4 regions of the Actinoallomurus sp. CA-142502 genome follow, and region 2 is predicted to be linked to each of the others. Evidence: riboswitches for the same ligand, from Rfam matches in the RefSeq annotation. Region 2 holds a riboswitch; each other region holds the start of a gene.

Region 1 (3,761 bases), 170 kb from region 2:
CCCCACCTGCCCGATCCAGTCCCGCAGCGCGTCCCATTCCTCGGCGTGCACCGGCGCGGCGTCCGGCCAGTGGTCCGGGTGCAGGACGCCGCGGGCGGCGCGGGTGCGGTCGTAGGACGGGTGCGGGCCGTACGCGGCGGCCAGCGTCGCCGACTCCCCGTACGCCGCGAGCGCGATCTCCTCGGCGATCCGCGTCGACAGCGCCAGCGCCTCGGGTGAGTCGAACGGCAGCCGGAGCCGGAAGAACACGTCCGCCAGGCCCATCACGCCCAGGCCGACCGGCCGCCACCGCCGGTTCGCCTCGGCCGCCTCCGGCGTCGGGTAGAAGCCGCGGTCGATCGTACGGTCCAGGAACCGTACGGCCGTACGGGCCGTCGTCCGCAGTGCCGCCCAGTCCACGCCGTCGCCGGTCACGTGCGCGGCGAGGTTGATGGAGCCGAGGTTGCACACCGCGGTCTCGCCGTCGGAGGTCACCTCCAGGATCTCGGTGCACAGGTTCGACAGGTGCACGACGTTGCCGGGCTCGGCGGTCTGGTTGCAGGCGCGGTTGGCCGCGTCCTTGAACGTCATCCAGCCGTTCCCGGTCTGCGCGAGGGTGCGCATCATCGCGCCGTACAGCCGCCGCGCCGGCAGCTGCCGGACGAACCGGTCCTCGGCCTCGGCCGCGCGGTACGCGACGTCGAACTCCTCACCCCACAGGTCGACCAGTTCCGGCACCTCCTTGGGGTCGAACAGCGACCAGACCTCATCGGCCTCGACCCGGCGCATGAACTCGTCCGGCACCCAGTTGGCCAGGTTGAGGTTGTGCGTACGCCGCGCGTCCTCGCCCGTGTTGTCGCGCAGTTCGAGGAACTCCTCGACGTCGGCGTGCCAGGGCTCCAGGTAGACGCACGCGGCGCCCTTGCGACGCCCGCCCTGGTTGACCGCCGCGACGCTCGCGTCCAGGGTCCGCAGCCACGGCACGATGCCGTTGGCCAGGCCGTTCGTGCCCCGGATCAGCGAACCCCGGCTGCGGACCCGGCTCCAGGAGATCCCGATGCCGCCCGCGTACTTGCTGAGCCGCGCGACCTGCCCGTACCGCTCGTAGATGGCCTCCAGCTCGTCGCGCGGTGAGTCGAGCAGGAAGCAGGAGGACAGCTGCGGGCGGGCGGCGCCGGAGTTGAACAGGGTGGGCGAGCTGGGCAGGTACGCCAGCCGCGACATCAGCCCGTACAGCTCGGCGGCCTCGCTCACGCTGTCGGCCAGCCCGCACGCGACGCGCAGGAGGAAGTGCTGCGGACGCTCCAGCACGCGGCGCGTCTCCGGGTGCCGCAGCAGGTAGCGGTCGTACACGGTGCGCAGGCCGAAATAGGTGAACCGGTCGTCGGCGTCGTGGTCGACCAGGGCGTTCAGGCCGGCCGCGCCGCCGGCGACGAACGCGGCGGTCCGCTCGTTCAGCAGGCCCTCGGCGTAGGCCGCCGCGACGGACTCCGCGAAGGTCACCGGCCCCGTCTCCTCGGCGATCGACCGGGCCAGCAGCCGGGCGGCCACGGTCGAGTAGGCCGGGTCGGTGACCACCAGGGACGCGGCCTGCCGGGCGGCCTCGGCCAGGTCCGCGGCGGCGCCGACGCGCCGGGGATCGGCGTCCGGCAGGCCGGCGCAGGCGCGTTCGACCTCGGCCGCGATCGGCAGGGGGGTAGTCGGCGCGACGAGCTCTTGTGTCACGTGCTCTCTCCCTCGGGAACTTCCGCTCCGCGAGAAGGCGCGCACGACGACGGAACTCGCCGCCGGCCCTCCCGCGAGGCCTGGACGACCGCACGCTCGCGCGCACGGGCCGCTGGCAGGTCTTCGGACTCGCGGGCGCCTCGCCCATCGGACGCGTCCTACTGGCCGTCGCTTCCCGGGCCCGTCGGCCCAGTGCCGTTGACGGCGGTCGTTTCCCGCTCACCGCTGCGGGGCAGTCCCGGACTCACACCGGGTTCCCTCTTGTCTCACCGGTCCCATCGGTCCCTGGTGAACCAGCAACGCCAGAACCATACATCTAGGGTTTGTCTTGCGCCACCACCCCAAGATGTTGGCCATGTCGGTTCCGCAGAGTCGTCACGTACGCCGGACGGGACGCTGGCTATAGGCTCGACGGCGAGTAGGCGATCGGGACATACCGCCGCGCGACGCCGCGGGTGATCCCACAGGACGGAAGGGCGGGGGCGGTGACGGAGGACCCTACGCGCCGGCGGCGGCCGGCCGTGTCGCTGCCCGTCGCACTGCTGCTCGCCCTGTGCGCGATCCTCACCCCCGCCCTCATCTCGACCGGCGGCGGCATGGCCGCCGCGTCCCCGGCGAAGGCCGAGATGGCGGTGACGGGAGCCGCCTGCCCGCTGCTCCGGCCCGGTGCCGCGCCCCGGCTGGACAACGCCGAGAGCAAGCCGCTCCCGGCCGCCGCCCTGCCGGCCGCCGCGCGGCCCGGCGCTGTCATGTGCGCCCGGTCGAACCCGCCCGGCACCCGAGTGACGACCACCGCCCTCGGCCGGTTCACCCGTGACGGCCGCGCGCCTCCGTACGCGTACTGACCTGGGACGTTCCGCGAGGAGTCGTCCCCGTGGAACAGCGCTGACACCGGCTCGCCGAGCCGCCTTCTCACCGGCCCTCGCCCGCCCCGCACCACGGGCCCGGCGTGGCTGCCGTCTACCCGCCATCAAGGCGGAACACCACCGAACCAAACAGGGAACAGCCGTGGACGTCGAACGCACCGCTCTGCCCGGAATCGGGCTGCAACACGTCTTCACCACCGCCAAGGGCCGCCGGATCGGCGCGATCTCTCATCGCGACGGCCGCCGTGACCTGCTCGTCTACGACCGTGTCGACCCCGACACGTGCGTGCTGACGGTGCCGCTCACCGTCGAGGAGGCCAACGCGCTCGCCGAACTGCTCGGCTCCGCGCGGATCGTCGAACGCCTGACCGAACTGCACCGGCAGGTCGAGGGTCTGGTCAGCTCGCAGATCCCGATCGCCGCGGGCTCCCCGTACGACGGGCGTACGCTCGGCGACGCCCAGATCCGGACCCGGACCGGTGCCTCCATCGTCGCGGTCGTCCGCGACGGGAACGTCGTCGCCAGCCCGCGCCCGGACTTCGGCTTCCAGGCTCGCGACATCGTCGTCGTGGTCGGCACCGCGGAGGGGACCGCCGCCGCGGGCGACGTCCTCGCCACGGGATAGGCCGCGGACGCATATGACGGGTCAACTGATCGAGCTCGGGGCCATCATCCTCGCCCTCGGGCTCCTGGGGGCCGTCTCGGTACGGTTCTCCATCTCCCCCATTCCCCTCTACCTGCTGGCCGGCCTCGCGTTCGGCTCCGGCGGAATCCTGCCGCTGACGACCAGCGAGGAGTTCGTCTCGCTCGGCGCCGAGGTCGGCGTGATCCTGCTGCTGTTCACGCTCGGCCTGGAGTACACCCCCGACGAACTCGTGGCCACGTTGCGCACGTCCGCGCCGGTCGGCCTGGCCGACCTCGCGCTCAACGCCGCACCGGGCGCGATCGCGGCGATACTCCTCGGCTGGGGACCGGTGGCTGCCGTGGCGCTGGCCGGCGTCACGTGCGTCACCTCCTCGGGCATCACCGCCAAGGTCATCGGCGACCTGGGCTGGCTGGGCAACCGGGAGACGCCCGCGGTGCTGTCGGTCCTGGTCTTCGAGGACCTCGCCATGGCGGCGTACCTGCCGATCCTGACCGCCCTGCTCGCCGGGGCCGGGCTGCTGGGCGGCACGCTCACGCTGCTGATCG
Region 2 (3,761 bases):
GGCCGGGATTCCGAGCCTCGGGGGTGGTCATGGCCCTGTCACGGGCGTTGGTCCGGCTGCTGGCGCTGACCTGCGGCGTCACGATCGCGAACATCTACTACGCGCAGCCGCTGGTCCACGGCATCGCCCACGACCTTGGGACGGCCGACTCCTCGGCCGGCGCGCTCGTCACCGCGACACAGCTCGGGTACGCCGCCGGGCTGCTGCTGGTCGTGCCGCTCGGCGACATCATCGCCCGCCGGCCGCTGCTCACCACGCTGCTGACGATCGACGCGGTGGCGCTCGCGGCCACCGCCGTCGCGCCCGGACTGGCCCTGCTGAGCGTGCTGGCCGTGGTCATCGGCCTCTCCTCGGTCGTGGTGCAGATGCTCATCCCGTACGCCGCCACGCTCGCCGCTCCCCACCAGCGCGCCGGAATCATCGGCACGCTCATGGGCGCCCTGCTCCTCGGCATCCTGCTCTCCCGTACGTTCGCCGGCGTCGTGGCCGGTCTCGCCGGGTGGCGCGGTGTCTATACCGTCGCGGCCGGGCTGATGGCCGTCACCGCGATCGTCGTGGGCCGCGTGCTGCCGGCCGAGGCCCGCGAGGTCGGGATCGGTTATCTCGCGCAGATGCGCGCCGTCGTACGGCTGGCGCGGAGCGAGCCGGTGCTGCGGCGGCGGTCGCTGGTCGGCGCGGCCCAGTTCGCGGCGTTCAGCTGCTTCTGGACGACGGTGACGTTCCTGCTGTCGGGCCGGTCGTTCGGTTACACGCAGACCGAGATCGGGCTGTTCGCGCTGGTCGGCGCGGCGGGCGCGAGCTGTGTGCTCGTCGGCGGACGGTTGCTGGACCGGCACCGGAACCTCGCGTGGCAGGTCACCGGAGCCGCCCTCGTCCTGATGCTGGCCTCCTTCGGCGTCCTCGCCGCCGGCACGTACGGGCTGGTCTGGCTGGTCGTCGGGGCACTGCTCATGGACGCCTGCAGCCAGGCCGTGCACGTGACCAACCAGGCGGTGCTCTACGACCTGGTGGACGGGGCCCGGTCCCGGATCACCACCGTGTACATGACCGTTTACTTCGTCGGCGGAGCACTCGGCACGACGACGGGCACGGCGGCGTACGGCCGCTGGGGCTGGGGCGGCGCCTGCGCGGCCGCGGCCGGGTTCTGCGTCCTGGCGGTGCTCGCCTGGTGGGCCGCCCGCCGGCACGAGCGGCCCGCGGCCTCCGGCGTCACGGAGCCTCGTGCGGAGGTCGCACGAGGTGGAGCAGGGAGTGGATGACCGGGTCGGCGAGCCGGTAGCGGATGACGCGTCCGGTGCGTTCGCCAGTCACCAGGCCGCCGGTGCGCAGGAGGCGTAGCGCCTGGGAGACGGCGGCGTCGTTCATGCCGGTGGCCACGGACAGGTCGGTCACGCTGATCGGTGCGGCGGCGTGAATCGCCAGGAGGAGGGCGAGCCGGTTCGGATCGGACAGCACCGCGAAGCGACCGGCCCACCGCGCGACGTCGCCCGAGTCTCCGACCGCCGCGATCGCGTCGCACACCCGGTGATCGTCGATGATGCGGCGCCCGGCCCGGTCGGCGGGTACGAGATGCATGATCCCATCTTCCCGCGCCTCACGCGTGCGGGCGCGACATCTGCATGATCAATCAGCCTTGCAGGCTTCGCGCTTCCGTCGTACGTTGTGAGCGCCGTGGTGTTCGGGAAGCCGGTGAAGGACCGGCGCGGCCCTCGCCACTGTGATCGGGTGCACCGCCCATGCACGCCACTGGGCCCCTCGGGGCCTGGGAAGGCGGGCGGTGCGAGACCCGTCAGCCAGGAGACCGGCCACGGCACCGACGCAGTCGTCCACGAGGTGCTGGAAGGCGATCTCCCCCATGAGCCCACGTTCGTTCTCCGTCCGGTCCGCGCTCGAACGGCGGGACTGGACGCGTCTCGCCGCGCTGCTCGGCGTCATCGTCGCGGTGCACATCGCCGCGTGGGGTGTGCTGATCCTGCTGGTCGCGCCGCAGCACTACGCCGTCGGCACCAAGGTGTTCGGCGTCGGGCTCGGCGTCACCGCCTACACGCTGGGCATGCGGCACGCCTTCGACGCCGACCACATCGCCGCGATCGACAACACCACCCGCAAGCTGATGGCCGACGGCAAGCGTCCGGTCTCGGTGGGGTTCTGGTTCGCGCTCGGTCACTCCAGCGTCGTCGTCCTGCTGACCGCGCTCATCTCGCTGGGCACGCACATCGCCGGCACCGTCATGGACCAGGGCTCGGGAACCCACCAGACGCTCGGCCTGATCGGCACCAGCGTCTCCGGCGGCTTCCTCTACCTGATCGCGTTCCTCAACCTGCTCGCCCTGCTGGGCATCCTCCGGGTCTGGCGGACGATGCGCCAAGGTCACTTCGACGAACGCGCCCTGCAGGCCGAGCTGGACCAGCGCGGCCTGTTCAACCGCTTCCTCGGCCGGCTGTTGCGCGCCATCACCCACCCGTGGCAGATGTTTCCGATCGGCCTGCTGTTCGGCGTCGGTTTCGACACGGCCACCGAGATCACCGTGCTCGTGCTGGCCGGCAGCGGCGCGGCCAGCGGCCTGCCCTGGTACGCGATCCTCATCCTGCCCGTGCTGTTCGCCGCCGGGATGAGCCTGTTCGACACCCTCGACGGCACGTTCATGAACTTCGCCTACCACTGGGCCTTCGCCAACCCGGTCCGCAAGGTCTACTACAACCTCACCATCACCGGCCTGTCGGTCGCCGTCGCGTTCGTCATCGGCACCGTCGAGATCGTCGGCCTGCTGCACGACGACGCGGGCCTGGACAGCCCGGTGACCAACTGGGTCGCCGGGCTGGACCTGGACAACGTCGGCTTCGTCATCGTCGGCCTGTTCGTCGTCGTCTGGGCCGTCGCGATCGCGTACTGGCGTCTCACGAACGTCGAACACCGCTGGGCCGTCGAGCCCGACGACACCCCGTGACCGCATCGGGCGCCCTACGCCGCCGGCCGGTCCCGCCCGGCCGCGATGGTGACGGCGACCAGCAGGACGCAGACGCCGGCGACGGCCGCGACCACGGCGGCCACGCCCATCGCCGGGGCCGCCAGCGGCAGGAGCGCGACGGCGACGACGCCGACCGCCACCCCACCGGGGTGCATCGCCCCCTCCGAGGCGATGGGCGCCTGCACCAGCCGGAGCAGGGTCAGGAAGACGGCGACGGGGATCGCGACGGCGTAACAGATGACCGTGGGCGACGGTTCGAGCTTGTGCCCGGTCTGCCCGACGGCCACTTCGAGCCCGGCACCGAGGGCCCCGAGACTCGCGAAGATGGCGTAGTGGCCGTAGCCCCACAGGTACGACCGGTCGCGCCGGTCGCGGAGGCCTTCGCCGGCCGGGGCGAGGAAGTAGATCCACCACAGGGCGAACAGCAGGACGAGGCCGGAGAAGGCGATGGTGAGGAAGGGACCGCTGATGGCGGTGCCCCGCAGCGCGCCCTCCACGCCCCGGGCCACGGCGAGGACGCTCTCGCCGAGCAGAATGATCACGAACAGCCCGTAGCGCTCGGCGATGTGGTGCGGGTGCCAGTTGGTGGACCTGACCCGCTCCGCCCACCGGGGCACCATCAGCTCCAGCACGACCAGGCAGGCGAACAGTGGAAGCCGGACGGACGAGGCGTCCCCGAAGAAGAGGCGGAGCACCCAGCCCACCTGCACGAGGGCGATGCCGGCGGCGTACCGCAGCGCGGTGCGGCGGCTCGACGGGTCCTCGGCGCCGGCCCGCAGCCACTGGGCGACGA
Region 3 (3,761 bases), 7.7 Mb from region 2:
GGTCGGTTCGTCCTTCACTCCGGCGATGAGCAGGGTGGTGACCGGGGAGTCCAGCCACAGCCGCAGGCGTTCGCGGATCCGGTCGAGCGGGCCGAGCAGGGAGATCCCGTCCGCCAGTGCGTCCGGTACGGCCCGGACCGCCTCGTCCCGGCGTCCCGCGAGGAACAGGTCCTGCACTCGTGCGGCCTCCTCGGCGTACCCCAGCCGGCCGATCAGGTCCAGGTGGAAGTTGCGGTCGCGGGCGCCCATGCCGCCGATGTAGAACGCCAGCGGGATCTTGGCCACCTCCAGCGCGGCCGTCAGGTCGTCGGTGACGATCGTGGTGACCGTCGCGGCGATGTCGAAGCCGTCCGGGCGGTCGCGCAGCGACGCGCCGAAGACCGGTTCGATCCGCTCCGGGTCGACGAACAGCGGTAGCCAGCCCTGGGCGATCTCCGTCGACAGCGCGACGTTCTTCGGGCCCTCCGCGCCGAGGTAGATCGGGATGTCCGGGCGCAGCGGGTGCGCGATCGACTTCAGCGGCTTGCCCAGGCCCGTCACCCCGTCGCCCACCCCGTACGACCGCAGCGGCAGGGGGTAGTGCGGGCCGGTACTGGTCACCGGTTCGGCGCGTCGCCACACGTCGCGCAGGATCCGGACGTACTCGCGGGTGCGCGCGAGCGGCCGGGCGAACGGCACGCCGTACCAGCCCTCCACGACCTGCGGCCCGGACGCGCCGAGGCCGAGCGTGAGCCGTCCGCCGGACAGGGCGTCGAGGGTCAGCGCGTGCATGGCGGTGGCGGCCGGGGTGCGCGCCGACATCTGCGTCACGGCCGTGCCCAGGCCGATCCGTGAGGTGCGTGCGCCGTACCAGGTCAGCGTCGTGAAGGCGTCGGATCCGTACGCCTCCGCGGTGAAGACCTGGTCGTAGCCGAGGCGTTCGGCGGCGAGCACGGTCTCGGTGTCGTCCACGGGGTCCCGCTGCCAGTAGCCGAGGTTGATGCCGAGCCTCATGCGCGCCTCCGGGAGAAGTAGAACCTGTTTCATCTAAACAGGAGCAGACCGGCGCACACCTGTCGAGCCGAGATCGGCCGTGTGCCATGCTGTGCATCGGCGGTACGCGGAGGAACCCGGTGAGATTCCGGGGCTGTCGCGCAACTGTGACCGGGGAGTCCGTCCTCAACCGACGGCCACGGCGTGAGCCGGAAGGCCGAGGACGGGCGACGATCCGGCAGCCAGGAGACTCCGGCCGCCACCTGCAGGCCACCTACGGGCGCGCAACCCGAGGAAGGACGAACACCGGGTGAACACCTACCCGTTCTCCGCCGTGGCGGGGCTGGAGGACCTCAAGCTCGCCCTGCTGATCAACGCGGTGTCGCCGTCGGTCGGCGGCGTCCTCGTACGCGGCGAGAAGGGCACCGCGAAGTCGACCATCGTCCGCGCGCTGGCCGGGCTGCTGCCGGCCGTCTCCACCGTGGCCGGCTGCCGGTTCTCCTGCGACCCGGACGCGCCCGACCCCGAGTGTCCCGACGGCCCGCACGACGAGGCGGAGCGGCAGGAGCGGCCCGCCCGGCTCGTCGAGCTGCCGGTCGGCGCGTCGGAGGACCGGCTCGTCGGCTCCCTCGACATCGAGCGCGCGCTCACCGAGGGCGTGCGCGCGTACCAGCCCGGCCTGCTGGCCGCCGCGCACCGGGGCGTGCTCTACGTCGACGAGGTGAACCTCCTCCACGACCACCTGGTGGACCTTCTCCTGGACGCCGCGGCGATGGGACAGTCCTACGTCGAGCGCGAGGGCGTCTCGGTGCGGCACGCCTCCCGGTTCCTGCTCGTCGGCACCATGAACCCCGAGGAGGGTGAGCTGCGCCCGCAGCTCCTCGACCGGTTCGGGCTGACCGCCGAGGTCGCCGCCACCCGCGACCCCGACGAGCGCGCCGAGGTCGTACGCCGCCGGCTGGCCTACGAGGCCGACCCGGGCGGGTTCGCGGCCGACTGGTCGCGCGCCGACGCCGAGCTGGCCTGGCACATCCGTGCCGCCCGTGACCGCCTGCCCGGGGTCGTGCTGTCCGACGGCGCGCTGCGGCAGATCACCGCGGTCTGCGCGGAGTTCGAGGTCGACGGCCTGCGGGCCGACCTGGTGATGGCCCGCGCCGCGATCGCGCTGGCCGCCTGGCACGACCGCGGCGCCGTCACGCCCGCCGACGTACGCCTCGCCGCGCGCCTCGCACTGCCGCACCGGCGGCGCCGTGACCCGTTCGACGCGCCCGGCCTGGACGAGGACCGGCTCGACGACGTGCTGGACCGCACCGGCGACTACGACACCGAGGAGGACCCGCGGCCCGGCTCCACCCGGCCGAAGCCGCCCTCGCCGCCTGTTCCCGAGCCACGGCCACCGGTCGAGGAGGACGACTCAGAGGCCGGCGCCGAGGTCACCACCGAGGACCCCGAGCCCGAGCCCGATCCGGACACCGATCCCGACGGTCCGGGCTCCGGCACGCCCGTGCCCGACGCGGTGGACCTGCCCGCCGAGGGCGCGCTGGTCGACATCGGCCAGGCGCTGTCGGGCAACGCGGGGCCGCGCCCCGACCGGCCGACGACGTCCCCGGCCGACGCCGCCTACCGCCCACGCCTGTTCGTCGTGCCGGGCATCGGCGAGGGCGCGCCCGGCCGCCGCTCCCGCGCGCGCACCCCGTACGGCCGCACGACCGGCGCCCGGCCGGGCTTTCGCACCGTGCACCTCGCCGGCACCCTCTTCGCCGCCGCGCCCCACCAGCGGTCGCGCGGACGCAGCGGACCCGGCCTGGTGATCCGCGCCGATGACATCCGTGAGCCGGTCCGCGAGGGACGCGAGGGCAACCTCGTGCTGTTCGTCGTGGACGCCAGCGGCTCGATGGCCGCCCGGCAGCGCATGCGCGCGGTCAAGGGCGCCGTGCTCAGCCTGCTCCTCGACGCCTACCAGCGACGCGACAAGGTCGGCCTGGTCACCTTCCGCGGCGGTTCGGCCGAGACGGCGCTGCCGCCGACCTCCTCGGTCGAGGCCGGCGCACGCCGCCTGGAGGACCTGCCGACGGGCGGCCGCACGCCGCTCGCCGCGGGCCTGTTGCGGGCCGCGGGCGTCCTGCGCGCCGAGCACCTGCGCGACCCGGCGCGGCGCCCGCTCGTCGTCGTCGTCACCGACGGCCGCGCGACGCACGGCTCGGTCGACGACGCGCTGCGCGCCGCCGCCCTGCTGCGGGAGGCCACCTCGGTGGTGGTCGACTGCGAGAGCGGCCCGGTGCGCCTCGGCCTCGCGGCACGGCTCGCCGAACGCCTCGGCGCCGAGATCGTCCGCCTGGAGGACCTGCCCGCCGACGGCCTGGCCGGCGTCGTACGCGATCGGAGGGTCGCCTGATGCCGCGCGGCAAACCCGAGAACGTCCCGGACGACGGGCTGACCACGCGGCAGCGGCGGAACCGCCCGCTCGTGATCGTCCACACCGGCCAGGGCAAGGGCAAGTCGACCGCCGCGTTCGGGCTGGCGCTGCGCGGCTGGAACCAGGGCTGGCCGATCGGGGTGTTCCAGTTCGTCAAGTCCGCCAAGTGGCGCATCGGTGAGGAGCGCGCGCTGCGCGTGCTCGGCGCGTCCGGCGAGGGCGGGACGGTCGTCTGGCACAAGATGGGCGAGGGCTGGTCGTGGATCCAGCGGCCCGGCACGGAGGAGGACCACGCCGCGGACGCCCGCGAGGGCTGGGAGCAGATCAAACGCGACCTCGCCGCCGAGACGTACACGCTTTACGTCCTGGACGA
Region 4 (3,761 bases), 7.8 Mb from region 2:
TTCGATCCCCCTGGTCGCGGAGGGCGTGCGGCGGCACCGGGCCAGCGTGCTGCTGTCGACGTCGGCGTTCCTGGGCCGGCTGGCGGCGGAACGGCCGGAGGGCGACTTCGCGCCGCTGCGGCTCGCGGTGTCCCAGGGGGCGACGCCACCACCGAGCCGGGTCGAGCAGTGGCTCGGCTGCCCGGTGGTGACGCCGTGATCGGTCAGCCGCCGGCCCCGGCGTAGGTGCCGAAGCTCCAGAAGACGCCTTCGGGGTCGCGCACCGTGAAACCGCGCCCGTACGGCTCGTCCTGCGGCTCCTGCACCACCGTGGCGCCGGCCGCCCGCGCCCGCTTGAACAGGCCGTCGACGTCGTCGGTCACGACATAGGCCGAACCGGTGCCGGACGGCAGGCCGGCGATGGAGCTGTCCTCGCGGGACGCGCTGCCGAGCATGACGCCTCCGCCGAGGGGCCAGCGGAGCTCGGCGTGGTCGACGCGGTCGCCGCTCTCGTAGACCGCGACGCGCTCGAAGCCGAAGGCGTCGGTCAGGAACTGGATGGCGGCGTGGGCGTCGGAGTAGCGGAACGACGGCCAGATGAAAGTTTCGCTCATGAATCCTCCTTCGTCGGAGGAGTGACCATGGGCGCTGTGTTCGTTGATTCGCTCACTACGTTCGCTCATGCCGTCATCGTCCGCCGGCGTCCTCGCCGCCGTCTTGGATGAATGGGAGATCGTCGCCGGTCAGCCAGGCCGAGGGCGGGCAGCCGCACAGGTCGTTCCACTCGCGCGCCAGGTGCGCCTGGTCGTAGAACCCGCACACGGCCGCGACCTCGGCGAGCGACGGCCGGTCCCGCCGCGACAACAGCCGCTTGGAGCGCTGGAACCGTACGACGCGCGCCGTCTCCTTCGGCGTCAGGCCGTACTCGGCGGTGAACCGCGCGGCCAGGTGCCGGCGGCTCCAGCCGACCTCGGAGGCGATGTCGGCGACGCGCGCGAGGCCGCCGCTCCCGACGATCAGCCGCCAGGCGTGGCGCAGCTCGTCCGGGGGCGCGCCCGGACGGCCGGCGTCACCGGACAGCACCTCGTCCAGTACGGCGAACCGCGCGGGCCACGACCGCGCCTCGGCCAGCCGCTCGGTCAGCTCGGCCGCCCGCGTCCGCAGCAGCCCGTCGAGCGGGATGACGACCGACGCGAGCTCGCCGGCCGGCATCCCCAGCAGTGACCGGGCGCCCTGCGGGGTGAGGCTGAGCTGGACGCCGTACTGGTCGCCGTCGTGCTCGATCAGCACCGGGCGCGTGTGCATCCCCCCGGCGAGCGCCGGAAACCCCGCGGCGTCCGAATGACGGCCGGGCTGGGTCGCGCGGGTCGGCGCGCCGAGGCTGAGCACCACGGTGAGGTACGGCGAGGGCAGCCCGCGGTGGGTGCCCGGCGGCAGACCCTCGTAGCGGTAGCCCGAGTAGTGGGCGACCAGCGGCGCCAGGCGTGCCGGCGGGGTCACCTCGGCTCGCTCCATGACGAGAGCTGAGCTGCTCATGGCCCCCACGGTAACCGTGACGAACGGCACGTCGCGTCCCTGCCGCGGAGAATTTCCTCCTCATAGACTGGCCGCGCGACGGCGAGGGAAGGAACCCGGTGCGATTCCGGGACTGTCCCGCAACTGTGATCGGATAGCGCACTCGCGCGCGGTGACCCGAGAGTCAGGAGACTTCCCGCCGTCGGCATCGGCACCCGAGCCGGGGCGAGGACCCCCGAGGGAAGGACCCACACGTGCGCGTCTTGCTGCTTTCCACCGCCGACACCGAGTTGCTGTCGGCCCGTTCCGCCGGGTACGCCACGGGCAATCCCGCCCGGCTGGCCCTCGCCGACCTCGACGCGCTCTGCGCGGACGCGGACGCCGTCGTCGTCCGGCTCCTGGGCGGTCTGAAGACCTGGCGCGCGGGCGTGGAGGACCTGCGGCGGCGCGGTCTGCCGCTGGTCGCGCTCGGCGGTGAGGCCACCCCGGACGCCGAGCTGATGGCGCTGTCCACCGTGCCCGCGGGCGTCGCGGCCGAAGCCCTGGACTACCTGCGCGAGGGCGGCGTCGGCAACCTGCGCGAGCTGCGTCGCTTCCTCGCCGGGATGCTGTCGCCGGGTGACGAGGAGCCCTGGGCGCCGCCGCAGCGGATGCCCGAGTACGGCGTGCACGGTGAGCCTGAGGCCCGCGCGGACCGGCCCACGGTGGGCGTGGTCTTCTACCGGGCGCACGAACTGTCCGGCAACACCGCGTTCGTCGACACGCTCTGCGAGCGGATCGAGGCGGCGGGCGGCAACGCGCTGCCGGTCTTCTGCGGCTCGCTCCGCTCCGCCGACGAGGGCCTGCTCGAACTCCTCGGCCGCGCCGACGCCATCGTGGTGACGGTGCTCGCGGCCGGAGCCTCCGCCGAAGATGGGTGGGACGCGGGAGCGCTGGCGGCGCTGGACGTCCCGGTCATCCAGGGCATGTGCCTGACGACCTCGCGGGAGGTGTGGGCGGCCTCCGACGCGGCGCTGTCGCCGATGGACGCGGCCATGCAGGTGGCCATCCCCGAGTTCGACGGACGGCTGATCTCCGTGCCGTTCTCCTTCAAGCAGGAGGGCCCCGACGGTATCCCGGTGTACGCCGCCGATCCCGAGCGCGCCGCCCGCGTCGCCGGCATCGCCGTGCGCCACGCGCGCCTGCGGCACACGCCGCCCGCCGAGCGCAGGCTGGCGATCGTGCTCTCGTCGTACCCGACCAAGCACGCGCGCGTCGGCAACGCGGTCGGCCTGGACACCCCGGTCTCGGCGGTACGCCTGCTGACCGCGCTGAAGGAGGCCGGCTACCAGGTCGGCGACCACCCCGACGACGGCGACGAGCTCATCCACTCGCTCATCGCGGCGGGCGGCCACGACGTGGAGTGGCTGACCGAGGAGCAGCTGCGCGCCGCGTCCGCGCGGGTGCCGCTGGAGGACTACCGACACTGGTTCGCCGCGCTGCCCGACTCGCTGCGTGAGGCCGTACGGGAGCACTGGGGCGAGCCGCCGGGTGAGCTCTACACGGACGGCGACGACATCGTGCTGGCCTCGCTGCGGTTCGGGAACGTGCTGCTGATGATCCAGCCGCCGCGCGGCTTCGGCGAGAACCCGGTGGCGATCTACCACGACCCGGATCTGCCGCCGTCGCACCACTACCTGGCCGCCTACCGCTGGCTGGACGAGACGTTCCGCGCCGACGCGGTCGTCCACCTCGGCAAGCACGGCACGCTCGAATGGCTGCCCGGCAAGGGCCTGGGCCTGTCCGCCGAGTGCGCGCCCGACGCCGTGCTCGGCGACCTGCCGCTGGTGTACCCGTTCATCGTCAACGACCCCGGCGAGGGCACCCAGGCCAAGCGCCGTGGCCACGCCGTCGTCGTCGACCACATGGTGCCGCCGATGGCCCGCGCGGACACGTACGGCGACCTGGCCAAGCTGGAACAGCTGCTGGACGAGTACGCCACGGTCCAGGCGCTGGACCCGGCCAAGCTGCCCGCCGTGCGCGCGCAGATCTGGACCCTCGTGCAGGCCGCCCAGCTCCACCAGGACCTGCACGTGTCCGACGAGCCGGGCGCCGACGACTTCGACGACTTCGTCCTGCACGTGGACGGGTACCTGTGCGAGGTCAAGGACGTGCAGATCCGCGACGGCCTGCACATCCTCGGCGACGCGCCGGACGCGGAGCAGCGGGTCAACCTCGTCCTCGCGGTGCTGCGGGCCGCCCAGGTCTGGACCGGCGGCTCCGGCGCG

The links. Region 2 has a riboswitch for cobalamin ahead of ACQEV1_RS05080 (HoxN/HupN/NixA family nickel/cobalt transporter). Riboswitches for the same ligand answer to the same signal wherever they lie in the genome.
Region 1: it holds a riboswitch for cobalamin, as region 2 does, so the genes downstream of both, ACQEV1_RS04705 (ribonucleoside-diphosphate reductase subunit alpha) here and ACQEV1_RS05080 (HoxN/HupN/NixA family nickel/cobalt transporter) in region 2, are expected to answer to the same signal.
Region 3: it holds a riboswitch for cobalamin, as region 2 does, so the genes downstream of both, ACQEV1_RS40900 (magnesium chelatase subunit D family protein) here and ACQEV1_RS05080 (HoxN/HupN/NixA family nickel/cobalt transporter) in region 2, are expected to answer to the same signal.
Region 4: it holds a riboswitch for cobalamin, as region 2 does, so the genes downstream of both, cobN (cobaltochelatase subunit CobN) here and ACQEV1_RS05080 (HoxN/HupN/NixA family nickel/cobalt transporter) in region 2, are expected to answer to the same signal.

The regions. Positions count from the first base shown of each region.
Region 1 covers NZ_JBNJMY010000001.1:878,289-882,049, reverse strand. Annotated here, with positions in the region: gene ACQEV1_RS04705 (ribonucleoside-diphosphate reductase subunit alpha) at 1-1,704, opposite strand, end outside; cobalamin riboswitch at 1,802-2,017, opposite strand; gene ACQEV1_RS04700 (hypothetical protein) at 2,190-2,549, shown strand; gene ACQEV1_RS04695 (cation:proton antiporter regulatory subunit) at 2,713-3,195, shown strand; gene ACQEV1_RS04690 (cation:proton antiporter) at 3,209-3,761, shown strand, end outside.
Region 2 covers NZ_JBNJMY010000001.1:1,047,229-1,050,989, reverse strand. Annotated here, with positions in the region: gene ACQEV1_RS05090 (MFS transporter) at 30-1,259, shown strand; gene ACQEV1_RS05085 (ArsR/SmtB family transcription factor) at 1,210-1,575, opposite strand; cobalamin riboswitch at 1,656-1,824, shown strand; gene ACQEV1_RS05080 (HoxN/HupN/NixA family nickel/cobalt transporter) at 1,856-2,947, shown strand; gene ACQEV1_RS05075 (low temperature requirement protein A) at 2,962-3,761, opposite strand, start outside.
Region 3 covers NZ_JBNJMY010000001.1:8,765,250-8,769,010, reverse strand. Annotated here, with positions in the region: gene ACQEV1_RS40905 (LLM class F420-dependent oxidoreductase) at 1-993, opposite strand, end outside; cobalamin riboswitch at 1,103-1,225, shown strand; gene ACQEV1_RS40900 (magnesium chelatase subunit D family protein) at 1,283-3,367, shown strand; gene cobO (cob(I)yrinic acid a,c-diamide adenosyltransferase) at 3,367-3,761, shown strand, end outside.
Region 4 covers NZ_JBNJMY010000001.1:8,813,680-8,817,440, reverse strand. Annotated here, with positions in the region: gene ACQEV1_RS41125 (AMP-binding protein) at 1-199, shown strand, start outside; gene ACQEV1_RS41120 (VOC family protein) at 204-593, opposite strand; gene ACQEV1_RS41115 (helix-turn-helix domain-containing protein) at 667-1,515, opposite strand; cobalamin riboswitch at 1,566-1,709, shown strand; gene cobN (cobaltochelatase subunit CobN) at 1,749-3,761, shown strand, end outside.